3 regions of the Streptosporangium sp. NPDC002544 genome follow, and region 2 is predicted to be linked to each of the others. Evidence: predicted binding sites of a transcription regulator. Region 2 holds the regulator's gene; each other region holds the start of a gene.

Region 1 (4,276 bases), on a different contig from region 2:
GGTCAGGTCTGGATCGCACTGGCCTCCGCCAAACCCGTCATTCCCTGACGCGCAAGTCCTACATCATGTTCAAGAGGATCTTCTAAGAACGACAAGACGGCGTGTAGGGGGCATCCTGCCCAGCGCCTACGATGGAAGCGTAGTGGCCGTCCAGCGCGGGCGGCCCGTGATCCGCAGCCGTCGTGAGGTAGAGACCGTGTCCAGCAGCACGCCCGAAGTCAGCGATACCACCGTCACCGGAACCGCCCGGGTCAAGCGCGGCATGGCAGAGATGCTCAAGGGCGGCGTCATCATGGACGTCGTCAACGCCGAGCAAGCCAAGATCGCCGAAGACGCCGGTGCCGTGGCCGTCATGGCCCTCGAACGGGTACCCGCCGACATCCGCGCCCAGGGCGGTGTCTCCAGGATGAGCGACCCCGACATGATCGACGGCATCATCGCCGCCGTCTCGATCCCGGTCATGGCCAAGGCCCGCATCGGCCACTTCGTCGAGGCTCGGGTGCTCCAGTCGCTTGGCGTCGACTACATCGACGAGTCCGAGGTGCTCACCCCGGCCGACTACGCCAACCACATCGACAAGTGGCAGTTCACGGTGCCCTTCGTCTGTGGCGCGACCAACCTGGGCGAGGCGCTGCGCCGCATCACCGAGGGCGCGGCGATGATCCGTTCCAAGGGCGAGGCGGGCACCGGCGACGTCTCCAACGCCACCACCCACATGCGCAAGATCAGGGGCGAGATCAAGCGCCTGACCTCGCTGCCCGCCGACGAGCTCTATGTCGCGGCCAAGGAGCTCCAGGCGCCGTACGAGCTGGTCGCCGAGGTCGCCAAGACCGGCAAGCTGCCGGTGGTGCTGTTCACCGCCGGTGGCATCGCCACCCCGGCCGACGCCGCGATGATGATGCAGCTCGGCGCCGAGGGCGTGTTCGTCGGCTCGGGCATCTTCAAGTCCGGCAACCCCGCCGAGCGCGCCGCCGCGATCGTCAAGGCCACCACCTTCCACGACGACCCCGACGTCATCGCGAAGGTCTCCCGCGGTCTGGGCGAGGCCATGGTCGGCATCAACGTCGACGACATCCCGGCCCCGCACCGGCTGGCCGAGCGCGGCTGGTAGCGGAACTCAGGGAAACCGGCGGAGAGGCGGCCTCCTTGAGGGAGGCCGCCTCTTCGGCGCTAGAAGGGCCCTCCAGGAAGGCCCAGGGCTGGTTATGAACCAGTTTGGGGTGATCCGTGGGGTGGCCATACCCTGAAAGGGACGTTTCTTTTCCAGGGGAAGGACCATCGGTGACCATCGTCCCGACGATCGGCGTGTTCGCGCTCCAAGGCGACGTGCGCGAGCACGTGCGCTCGCTGGAGGCGGTGGGTGCCAGAGCGGTCGCCGTACGGCGCCCCCACGAACTGGAGGCGGTCGACGGCCTCGTCATCCCGGGCGGCGAGTCCACCACGATGTGGAAGCTCGCCGAGACCTTTGAGCTGCTCGAACCGCTCCGGATGCGGATCAAGGCCGGGATGCCCGCCTATGGCTCCTGCGCCGGCATGATCATGCTGGCGGACCGGATCGAGGGCGGCGTCGAGGGCCAGCAGACGATCGGCGGCATCGACATGGTCGTTCGGCGCAACGCCTTCGGCCGCCAGGTCGACTCCTTCGAGGCCGACATCGACTTCGCCGGCCGCGGTGCCATGCGGGCGGTCTTCATCCGCGCACCCTGGGTGGAATCCGTGGGTTCGGGGGTCGAAGTGCTGGCGTTGGCCGAACCTGGAGATAGGATCGTCGCGGTCCGTCAAGGACCGCTGCTCGCCACATCCTTCCACCCGGAGATTACCGGGGATGTTGGTGTGCATTCATATTTCGCTGAGATGGTGAGGGAGCTCTAGGGGATGTCCGGCCACTCCAAATGGGCGACGACGAAGCACAAGAAGGCGGCGCTTGATTCCAAGCGCGGCAAGCTGTTCGCCAAGCTCATCAAGAACATCGAGGTCGCGGCACGGACGGGCGGCCCCGATCCGGACGGCAACCCGACGCTGTACGACGCCATCACCAAGGCGCGCAAGAGCTCGGTTCCGATCGACAACATCGAGCGCGCCCGCAAGCGCGGCGGCGGCCTGGAGGCCGGCGGCGCCGACTGGCAGACCATCATGTACGAGGGCTACGCCCCCGGCGGCGTCGCGGTGCTGATCGAGTGCCTCACCGACAACCGCAACCGGGCGGCTTCCGAGGTCCGTGTCGCGCTGACCCGCAACGGTGGCTCGCTGGCCGACCCGGGCTCGGTGTCCTACATGTTCAACCGCAAGGGCGTCGTGCTCGTCCCCAAGGGCGAGCTGGGTGAGGACGACGTGCTGACCGCGGTCCTCGACGCGGGCGCCGAGGAGGTCAACGACCTGGGCGACCAGTTCGAGGTCGTCTCCGAGGCCACCGACCTCGTCCCGGTCCGCAAGGCCCTGCAGGAGGCCGGGATCGACTACGACTCGGCCGAGTCCGGCTTCATGCCGACGATGAACGTCCCGCTCGACGAGGACGGCGCCCGCAAGGTCTTCAGGCTGATCGACGCCCTTGAGGACAGTGACGACGTGCAGAACGTCTGGGCCAACTTCGACGTCTCCGACGAGGTCATGGAGAAGCTCGACGCGTGATCTCGCGCTTCGGCGTCCCCGCCGCGGAACCCCGGGCGGTGACCGCCTTCACCGTGCCCCGCGTGCTCGATCGCCGCTGACACTTCCCGCGGGCCCCGCGAGGGCCGTGCGCGACGTGCTCTCAGGCGGTAGAGTCTGGCACCGAACAGGTGTTCGGCGAGCGGAGGCGTGCCGGTGCGGTTGCCCGAACTGCGGGTCATGGGGGTCGATCCCGGGCTTACCCGATGCGGGCTCGGCGCCGTCGAGGGGAGGCCGGGCGCGCCGCTGAGCCTGGTCAAGGTCGGAGTGGTCCGCACCCCCGCCGACGACGAGATCGGCGCCCGGCTGGTGGCGATCGAGACCGGCATAGAGCAGTGGCTCGACGAGCTCGAACCCGACGCGGTGGCCGTGGAGCGGGTCTTCGCCCAGCACAACCTCAGGACCGTGATGGGCACCGCGCAGGCCTCCGCCGTGGCGATCCTGTGCGCCTCCCGCAGGGGGCTGCCGGTCGCCCTGCACACGCCGTCCGAGGTCAAGGCGGCGATCACCGGCAGCGGCACGGCCGACAAGCAGCAGGTCGGCACGATGGTGACCCGGCTGCTGCGGCTGGACGCCATGCCCAAGCCCGCCGACGCCGCCGACGCGCTCGCCCTCGCGATCTGCCACGTGTGGCGGGGCGGAGCCCAGAGCAGGCTGGCCGAGGCCGCCGCGAAGGCCGCGAGCGGCCCCGGCACGAGCGCGGCGGCCTACTTCCGCGGCCGGGGCAGGGCCGGATACCCGAGAGGAACCACGAAGTGATCGCCTCGGTACGAGGACAGGTGACCGCGATCGCCCCCGACGGGGCGGTCGTCGAGGTGGGCGGGGTGGGAGTGCTCGTGCACTGCACGCCGGGCACGCTGGCGACGCTCAGAACGGGCGAGGAGGCCCGGCTGGCCACCTCGCTGGTGGTCCGCGAGGAGTCGCTGACGCTGTTCGGCTTCGCCACCGACGACGAGCGCGGGATCTTCGAGATGCTGCAGACGGCCAGCGGGGTCGGACCCAAGGTCGCACTGGCGATGCTGGCCGTGCACACCCCCAACGCGCTCAGGATGGCCGTGGCCACCGCCGACGTCAAGGCGCTGACCAGGGTCCCCGGGGTGGGCCCGAAGGGCGCCCAGCGGATCATCGTCGACCTCAAGGGCAAGCTCGGCACGCCTGAGGAGGCGGTCAACGCCGCGCTCAACGGCCGCGCCGCCGTGCCCGCCTGGCGCGATCAGGTCCACTCCGGCCTGGTCGGCCTGGGTTACTCGGTACGGGACGCGGACGAGGCGGTCGCCGCCGTCGCGCCCCGGGCCGACGCCGAACTGGCCGAGGGCCGCACCCCGCAGGTGGCGGCGCTGCTCAAGGCGGCACTCGGCGCGCTGAGCACGCGATGAGAGGTGCGACGGGGAGAAGGCGGCGGGGAGAGCGCGGGCGCCTCCGCCGTACGGTGAGCAGAGGTGGGGCGGCGTGAGTTTCGAACGGGATCTGGTGTCGCCGGACGCCGAGGGCGACGAGAGGAACATCGAGGCGGCGCTGCGGCCCAAGCGGCTGGAGGAGTTCATCGGGCAGGCACGGGTGCGCGAGCAGCTGTCCCTGGTGCTGCAGAGCGCGCTGCGGCGCAACCGGCCGCCGGACCACGTGCTGATGA
Region 2 (4,276 bases):
GGCGCATCCGGTGGCCCGGATGCTCTCCTCGACCCGCTGGCCCAGCTGCGCCAGGGAGTCCTCGCCGACGGGCCGCCCCTGGCAGGCCCGCCGGACCCCGGCGATCACCTTGTCCCTGAAGAACGGCTCCGTCACGCCACTGCGCTTGCTCACCATGAGCAGGACCGTCTCCTGTGTGGTGAACCTGCGCCCGCACTCCGGGCACGTGCGCCTGCGGCGGATGGCACCGCCGTCCTCGGTGGCCCTGCTGTCGATGACTCGCGTGTCCGGATGACGACAGAACGGACAGTGCACGCGCGTCGCCTCCTTGAGCTGCGAGAGCGGCTCACCCACCTCACCTGCCCCATGGCGCGCATGTCGAGACGCTCGCGCACGCCCCTCGAATAGTCGAGATGCGGTAATGGAAACACAATCTGTGGTGAAGTGTTGCGGTGCAGCCACTAGATGTTGTGGTCTAACGGTAGAAGTGCGCGACCATGAACGCAAGTTGAAAGGCCCTCGCCACACGAAGTCGCTGATCAGCCGTCACGCCTCGGCGTGTCGCCCCTCGGGCGACGCACTCCGCACCCCTTCCCTCACATGCGTCCCAGACGATATGTCAGGCAGGACCCTCATCGGACCCTCCCGCGCGGCTCGCCCACACCTTCCTCGAACCCCACCGGCCAAATCCCACGCACCCCACGGAATGCGCCTCTTCTCAGCGGATGAGGTCCTCGGGGAGATAGAGCCGGGTTCCGGGCCGGACCTCGGAGTCGGCCAGCCCGTTGAGGTCCATGATGCGATGGACCGCCCGACCGGCGTCGCCCTCCTGCGTCAACGCGTCCGCGATCTCCCACAGCGTGTCACCCACGTGCACCGTGATCCGGGGCAGCCCCCCGTGACCCGTCCGCTCGCCCGCCAGGGCCGTGTCGATGCGCCCGCCGACCCAGAGCATCCCCAGGGTGAACAGTACGAGCACCGTCACCACCACGATCCTCCCACGCCGGGTGAGCCGGAGCGGCCGCCCGGCGGTCCGGGGCCGGGCGGCACCCGGGCGGCGGACGCCGGCACGAACCGCTCCCGCCCCGGGCACCCGTCCCGGCACCCCATGTCCAAGCCCCCGCCGAGGCTCCGGCCCATGCCCACGCCTCGCGCCACGCCCGAGTCTCGGCCTCGGCTCACACCCGGCCTCCGGCTCCCGAGGCCGCCCGGCCGCCCGCTCGCGCCCGGGCCGCCCCGGCACCCTTCCGCCTTCCGGGCTCCGCCCCGCCCCGGCCCCCCTGCCCGATTCCGGCGCGGGAGCGGGCTCCGATCTCGGTGGCGGCACCAGGCGCAGCAGCGGTGCCCCCGGCGATCGCCGCACGGTCCGGGATCTCGGCACGGCCATGGATCGTGGTGTCGTCGCGGTCGGTTTCACGGTGGCCCCCATCCCCTCGACCTGGCCGAACACATGTCGAAGAAAGATCGGTGAATCGAACACGATGTCGATCGAACTCCCGTACGATGTTGTACACCACGGCGCCGCCGATATCGAGGACATTCGAACAATTGTTTGAATATGATCTTCGGCCGTTGTATGGTCGCTGTGTGCGACATATCAGATACAGGCCGGGAGGCGAGGAGTTCGTATGAGCCAGCACAACGAGAACGGTTCGGCCGCCAGCGATCTGGCGGTGCGAAGGCGTGACTCCCTTGGCCTCACCCCCAGGCAGCGGAAGATCCTTGAAGTGATCCGCGACTCCGTGCAGCAGCGCGGTTACCCGCCGTCCATGCGGGAGATCGGTGAGGCGGTGCAGCTCACCAGCACCTCCAGCGTGTCGCACCAGTTGACGGCTTTGCAGCGCAAGGGCTACCTGCGGCGTGACCCGCACCGCCCCCGTGCTCTGGAGGTGCGCCTTCCCGGCGAGCCCGTGCTGTGGGTGGATCCCGACTCCGGCGAGGACGAGACCCCGGTCAGCCGCCCGACCGCCGCCTATGTGCCACTCGTCGGCCGGATCGCCGCCGGTGGCCCGATCCTCGCCGAGGAGAGCATCGAGGATGTCTTCGCCCTGCCCAAGCAACTCGTCGGCGAGGGCACGCTCTTCCTCCTCCAGGTGACCGGAGACTCGATGATCGAGGCCGCCATCGCCAACGGCGACTGGGTGGTCGTACGCCAGCAGCCGGTGGCCGACAACGGTGACGTGGTCGCGGCGATGATCGACGGCGAGGCCACGGTCAAGACCTTCAAGCGCAGGGACGGCCACGTCTGGCTGGTCCCGCACAACCCCAACTACGACCCGATCCCGGGTGACGAGGCCACCGTGCTCGGCAAGGTCGTGGCGGTCCTCCGCAAGCTCTGAGGCACGCGCCTTCAACCCTCCGGGCCACACGCCCAAGAACGCACGCCACGCAGGGCGACCGGCACCCCGACGTCGGGGTGCCGGTCGCCCTGCGTGTTTTCGGATGACGGTACGACGAGCGGCGGGCAGTGCCGGAGCCGGATGAGCCGAACGTCGGCCGGCCCATGAACGTTCGGGGGCGCACGCTGGACGCGCGCCCCTCTCGAACGTCTACGGGACGATGTTGACCAGCTTGGGCGCGCGCACGATGACCTTACGCGGCGCACCACCGGGCAGGAACGCCTGGACCTTCTCCGACGCCAGCGCCAGCGCCTTCAGGTCCGCCTCGGAGATCTCCGGAGAGACCTCCAGCCGGTCGCGCACCTTGCCCGCGACCTGGACGACGCAGGTGACGGAGTCCTGGACGAGCAGCGCCGGGTCCACCGCCGGCCAGCCCGCGACCGCGACCGAGCCGCTGTGTCCCAGCCGCTCCCAGCCCTCCTCGGCCGCGTACGGCGCGACCAGGGAGAGCATGACCGCCAGCGTCTCCGCGGCCTCCCTGACCGCGGGGTCGGCGGCACCGGGCCCGGAGTCGATGGCCTTGCGGGCCGCGCTCGTCAGCTCCATCATCCGGGCCACCGCGACGTTGAAGCGGTGGGAGTCGACCAGCCTGGTGACCTCGTCGATCGTGTGGTGCACGACCTTGCGCAGGTTCAGGTCCCCACCTGCGAAGTCGACGCCGGGAGCGGAGGCCGCCCCCGCCTCGGCCATCACGCGGAACGCCCGGGCCAGGAACTTCTGGGACGCGGCCGGCGAGACGTCGGCCCAGTCGATGTCGTCCTCGGGCGGGCCGGCGAAGACGACGGTCAGCCTGACCGCGTCGACACCGTAGGCGTCGATCTGCTCACCCAGGTCGACGCCGTTGCCCAGCGACTTGGACATCGCCTTGCCCTGGTTGATGACCTGCCCCTGATTCAGCAGGCGGGTGAAGGGCTCGACGAAGTCGACCATTCCCATGTCGTGCAGGACCTTGGTGAAGAACCTGGCGTACAGCAGGTGCAGCACGGCGTGCTCGACACCCCCGACGTACTGGTCGATCGGGCCCCACCTGCGGACGCCCTCGACGTCGAACGGGCCGTCCTCGTAGGAGGGGTTGACATAGCGCAGGAAGTACCACGAGGAGTCGACGAAGGTGTCCATCGTGTCGGTGTCGCGCCTGGCCGGGCCGCCGCACTTGGGACAGGAGACGTTGACCCAGTCTTCGGCCGAGGCCAGCGGGGAGACCCCCTTGGGTGCCAGGGCCTCACCTCGCAGGTCGGGCAGGGTGACGGGCAACTGGTCATCGGGGACGGGGACCTCGCCACAGTCGGCGCAGTGGATGATCGGGATCGGGCAACCCCAGAAGCGCTGGCGGGACAGCAGCCAGTCGCGCAGCCGGAAGTTGACCGTGAAGCGGCCGGTGCCCCGCTCGCTCAGCACCTCGATGATCTTCCGGATCGCGTCGGCCTTGGTCAGGCCGTCCAGCGGGCCGGAGTTGACCATCGCACCGTCACCGGCGGTGGCGATGCCGGTCTCACCGGGGTCGGCCAGGCCGGTGTGTACGACGACCCGTACCGGCAGGTCGAAGGCGCGGGCGAAGTCCAGGTCGCGCTGGTCGTGTGCGGGCACGGCCATGATCGCGCCATGACCGTAGTCGGACAGCACGTAGTCGGCCGCCCAGATCGGCATGCGCTCCCCGTTGACCGGGTTGATCGCGTACCGGCCCAGGAAGACGCCGGTCTTCTCCTTCTCGGTGGACAGCCGGTCGATGTCGGATAGCTTGGACACATCGGCCCGGTAGGCCTCGAACGCCTCGCGCCGGTCATCGGCGACGATCTCCTCGGCCAGCGGCGCGTCCGGGGCGACCACGAAGAAGGTGGCGCCGTACAGGGTGTCGGGACGGGTGGTGTAGACGGTGACCGGCTCGTCACGGCCCTCGA
Region 3 (4,276 bases), on a different contig from region 2:
GTGGGGGCGACCACCAGGGTGTTGTCACCCCGGGCGATCGCCGCCCACGCCCCCTCCTGTGCCGCGGTCGGCGCGGCGAAGGCCCCGGTGAACCAGTCCCTGGTCATCCGGGTGAAGTGCCCCAGCGCCCCGCCCGCGCCCGCCGTCTCGCTCATCGCGCCCCCTGCCTCCCGGCTCGGCCGACCAACCGGGCCACCGCCCATACTGCACGGCGCCACCGACAGAACCCGTCACCGCCTGCCGCGGGCCGGACTCATCGGCTGCGGATACGTGATCCACCGGTGCCACCGCCAGACCACCGGGCCACGCCCCAGGAGTAGGTTGGCTCCTGTCGCCACAGGCATGCTTTGGCGAACACAGGACGCATTGAGTGGTGAGCTAACGGTGAGCATCGACTACCAGGCCATCGAGGCGAAACGCGAGCGGATCAAGGCGGAGCACCTCAGGGAGAACCGTCCGCCGAGCAGCGCGAGAGGGCTGCACCACTTCGCGCTGATCTCCTCAGACGTCGAGACGACGATCAGGTTCTACCAGGACCTGCTGGAGTTCCCCCTCACGGAGATCTTCGAGAACCGCGACTACCGGGGGTCGAACCACTTCTTCTTCGACATCGGCAACGGCAACCTCCTCGCCTTCTTCGACTTCCCGGGGCTGGACCTCGGCCCCTACCGGGAGGTCCTCGGCGGGCTCCACCACGTCGCCGTCTCCGTGGACCCCTCCACCTGGGAGCGCCTGCGAGGCAAGCTGGTGGCGGCGGGCGTGCCGCACCAGGTGGAGAGCGGTACCTCCATCTACTTCACCGACCCGGACGGGGCGCGCGTGGAACTGCTCGCCGACCCCCTCGGCGAGATGTACGGCTCCCGCGTGCTCTGACGGTCCGCGCCGCCACTCAGCCGCGAGCCGGTCGCCCTCGGTTACGGTTCCCGCGTGCTCCGGAGGTCTGCCTTGCCCCCGTGGCGGCCCGTACTCCCGCCGACGCGCGGACCCCGCCCCCGCCGGTCCCCGTCCCCGGGTCTCCCTTTCACCGGGACCGGGCGACCGGGGCGCCGCCGACGTGCGGCGTGCCGGGCGCGGGCCGAGGCACGCCGGTGTGGTCTCATACTTGGGGCATGCGCCTGTCGGATTTCTGGAAGCGGATGAAGCTGCACTTCGGCGACCAGTACGCCGAGTCGTGGGCCCATGACTACGTCATCGCCGACCTCGGCGGCCGGACCGTGATCCAGGCGCTGGCCGAGGGGGTCGGGGCGAAGGAGGTCTGGCACGCCGTGTGCGGGGTGACCGACGTCTCTCCCAGGCTCCGCTGAGGGGTGGGCCGGGGGACGGTCAGGAGGGCTCCGCGGGCGGGGCGAGAAGTCTCTCCACCGAGCCGGCCGCGTGCACGGGGTCGTCGGCTCTCTCCTCGCCGTCCGGCGACCACAGAAACAGCCAGCCGTCCCTGACGGGGGTGGCGAAGACGATGGTCTGCCGGCCGCTGTCCGGATGCCATACCCACAGCACCGGGGCGGTGCCTCCGAGGGTACGGCTCACCAGCCCTCGTTGTCGCAGTTCGGCGGCCAGGGAGTCGAGATGGGCTAGGCGTTGCTGCGTGAACGTGTTGGGCACGTCGGGCACCTCGGGTCGTTTCCCCTCAGGATCACCCCAGGTCAGCCTGGTTACAACAGGCTCAGGACAATTCTCGGAAATGTCGCCTCCCGGATGGGTCCGCGCTCCTCGCGGCCACGGCCCCAGATCTGCGACCGGCCCCGTGCGGGCCCTGCGACCGGCCCTGCGTGGGCCCTGTGCGGGCCCTGTGCGGGAGAGTCCCGCGGTGGATCACGGTTCCCGGAACACGTGATGCCAACGGGCCGCGATCGAACAGTCGTTCGGCTATATTGAACAGGCCGTCACTCCTGGCGTGCCCTCCCGAAATTGTCGGCGGCACCCCGTAGCTTTCTGGCAACCGATCCAACCCGCGACCCTCCAGGGGGGCTCCCATGGCAGCTAACGACCGCGAGAAGGCGCTCGAGACCGCGCTCGCTCAGATCGAGCGGCAGTTCGGCAAGGGCTCCATCATGCGCCTGGGCGACGAGACCCGGGCGCCCATCGAGGTGGTCCCCACCGGCTCCATCGCGCTCGACGTGGCGCTCGGCATCGGGGGCTTCCCGCGCGGCCGCATCATCGAGGTCTACGGTCCCGAGTCCTCGGGAAAGACCACGATCGCTCTGCACGCGGTGGCCAATGCCCAGCGTGGCGGCGGCATCGCCGCGTTCATCGACGCCGAGCACGCGCTCGACCCCGAGTACGCCCAGAAGCTGGGCGTCGACACCGACGCGCTGCTCGTCTCCCAGCCGGACACCGGTGAGCAGGCGCTGGAGATCGCCGACATGCTGATCCGGTCCGGCGCCGTCGACCTGCTGGTCATCGACTCGGTCGCGGCCCTGGTGCCCAAGGCCGAGATCGAGGGTGAGATGGGCGACAGCCACGTCGGCCTCCAGGCGCGCCTGATGTCCCAGGCGCTGCGCAAGGTCGCGGGCGCGCTCAACAACACCGGCACCACCGCGATCTTCATCAACCAGCTCCGCGAGAAGATCGGCGTCATGTTCGGCTCGCCCGAGACCACGACCGGTGGAAAGGCGCTGAAGTTCTACGCCTCGGTCCGTCTCGACATCCGCCGTATCGAGACGCTGAAGGACGGCACCGAGGCGGTCGGCAACCGCACCCGGGTGAAGGTCGTCAAGAACAAGATGGCCCCGCCCTTCCGGGTGGCCGACTTCGACATCCTCTACGGCGTCGGCATCTCCCGCGAGGGCGGCCTGATCGACATGGGGGTGGAGCACGGCTTCGTCCGCAAGTCCGGAGCCTGGTACACCTACGAGGGCGACCAGCTCGGCCAGGGCAAGGAGAACGCGCGAAACTTCCTCAGGAACCACCCGGACATGGCGAACGAGATCGAGAAGAAGATCAAGGAGAAGCTCGGCGTCGGCCCGCGCGTCGACAGCCCGGCCACCCCGCCGCCTGCCGCTCCGGTGACCGCCGCGTCCGGCCGTGGTTCCGGTCCGGCTCCGGCGGCCGCCGCGTCCGGTCGTGGTTCCAAGGCGGCCACTCCCAAGCCGGGTGACGCCTGATTCGGGCTGAACGATGATGATGGGAGCCGACCTCGGTCCGCCCGGTGAGGTCGGGCCGAGAGACTGGGGTGCCTGGCCCGACGAGCCCCGGATCGGCTCGCCGGGCAGGAGCGGGCGGGGGCGGGGCGATGGTCTCCCCGCTTCCGAGGGGGAGGCCGCAGGTCCTGCTGGCGGCGAGTCGCGAAGCCGGAAGGGACGTGGCTCCCGCCGTGGTGGGCGACGGTCCGGGGGCGGTTCCCCGGGCGCTCTTCCTGATGGCCCCCTTCCTGACGGACCGGTCGAGGAATCTCCCGCGAGGAAGGGAGCCGGGGCCGATCCGCAGGCGGTGGCGCGGGCGATCTGCCTGCGGCTGTTGACGATGGCGCCGCGCACCCGAGCTCAGCTCGCGGAGGCGCTGCGCAAGCGTGAGGTGCCCCAGGAGGCGGCGGACGCCGTGCTGGAGCGCTTCTCCGAGGTCGGGCTCATCGATGATGAGGCGTTCGCCGCCGCATGGGTGAGCTCTCGCCATGCCGGGCGGGGGCTTGCCAGAAAGGCCCTTGCCTCCGAGCTCCGGCACCGGGGGGTGGACGAGGAGACCGTGAAGGACGCGATGGAGCAGCTCGACCCCGAGCAGGAGGCGGAGACCGCCCGTGGCCTCGTGCGGCGCAAGCTCTCCTCGACCCGCGGCCTGGACCCCGCGGTCAGGACCCGCAGGCTGGCCGGCATGCTCGCTCGGAAGGGATACGGTCCTGGCCTGGCGTTTCGCGTTATCCGCGAAGTGCTGGAGGATGATGAGGCAGAAACAGCGCCATTCACGGAAGATTCGGGCTATCCCCTCGACTAGCTCAAAGCAGCCTGACGCTAGGTCTTTGCTTGCTCGTTACCTCTCTGACGCTTAATCTCAACGGCAGTGAGGAGTTACTCCGCGCAGTGCGGATTGTCATAGCGGTGTAATACGGACAAGCAGGCTTGGCGGATGAGGGCGAGAGAGCGGGCCGGCGGGAAAAGCCGGTGAGTGATCCCTCTGGGCTCACTTCTGTCCCGACAGCGCCGTCTGTTGAGCTTTCCGTGCCGTGCGTGTGACCCCTCGTGTGCTTGATATTTGCGACGCGAGGAAGGTGAGGCGCGCATGGATCCGGTCGTGGTCGTCATATTGGCAGTGGCGGTTGTGGCTCTTGTCGTGATGACAGCCG

What was found. Region 2 encodes LexA, which represses DNA repair genes until DNA is damaged. Its sites were predicted from a motif close to TCGAACANNTGTTCGA; they were not measured.
Region 1: ruvC (crossover junction endodeoxyribonuclease RuvC) is a predicted target of LexA. The motif match lies at 2,770-2,785, and genes of this name have one in related genera.
Region 3: recA (recombinase RecA) is a predicted target of LexA. The motif match lies at 1,851-1,866, and genes of this name have one in related genera.

What each region holds. Positions count from the first base shown of each region.
Region 1 is NZ_JBEOWJ010000034.1:77,012-81,287, forward strand. Features, by position in the region: gene ABT061_RS37935 (DUF3048 domain-containing protein) at 1-48, shown strand, start outside; gene pdxS (pyridoxal 5'-phosphate synthase lyase subunit PdxS) at 197-1,111, shown strand; gene pdxT (pyridoxal 5'-phosphate synthase glutaminase subunit PdxT) at 1,282-1,872, shown strand; gene ABT061_RS37950 (YebC/PmpR family DNA-binding transcriptional regulator) at 1,876-2,628, shown strand; gene ruvC (crossover junction endodeoxyribonuclease RuvC) at 2,818-3,405, shown strand; gene ruvA (Holliday junction branch migration protein RuvA) at 3,402-4,022, shown strand; gene ruvB (Holliday junction branch migration DNA helicase RuvB) at 4,096-4,276, shown strand, end outside.
Region 2 is NZ_JBEOWJ010000028.1:106,067-110,342, forward strand. Features, by position in the region: gene nrdR (transcriptional regulator NrdR) at 1-294, opposite strand, end outside; gene ABT061_RS34335 (LysM peptidoglycan-binding domain-containing protein) at 698-964, opposite strand; gene lexA (transcriptional repressor LexA) at 1,608-2,318, shown strand; gene leuS (leucine--tRNA ligase) at 2,529-4,276, opposite strand, start outside.
Region 3 is NZ_JBEOWJ010000003.1:251,692-255,967, forward strand. Features, by position in the region: gene ABT061_RS05895 (ATP-dependent helicase) at 1-155, opposite strand, end outside; gene ABT061_RS05900 (VOC family protein) at 385-873, shown strand; gene ABT061_RS05905 (DUF3046 domain-containing protein) at 1,110-1,304, shown strand; gene ABT061_RS05910 (hypothetical protein) at 1,324-1,602, opposite strand; gene recA (recombinase RecA) at 1,974-3,104, shown strand; gene recX (recombination regulator RecX) at 3,124-3,927, shown strand; gene rny (ribonuclease Y) at 4,213-4,276, shown strand, end outside.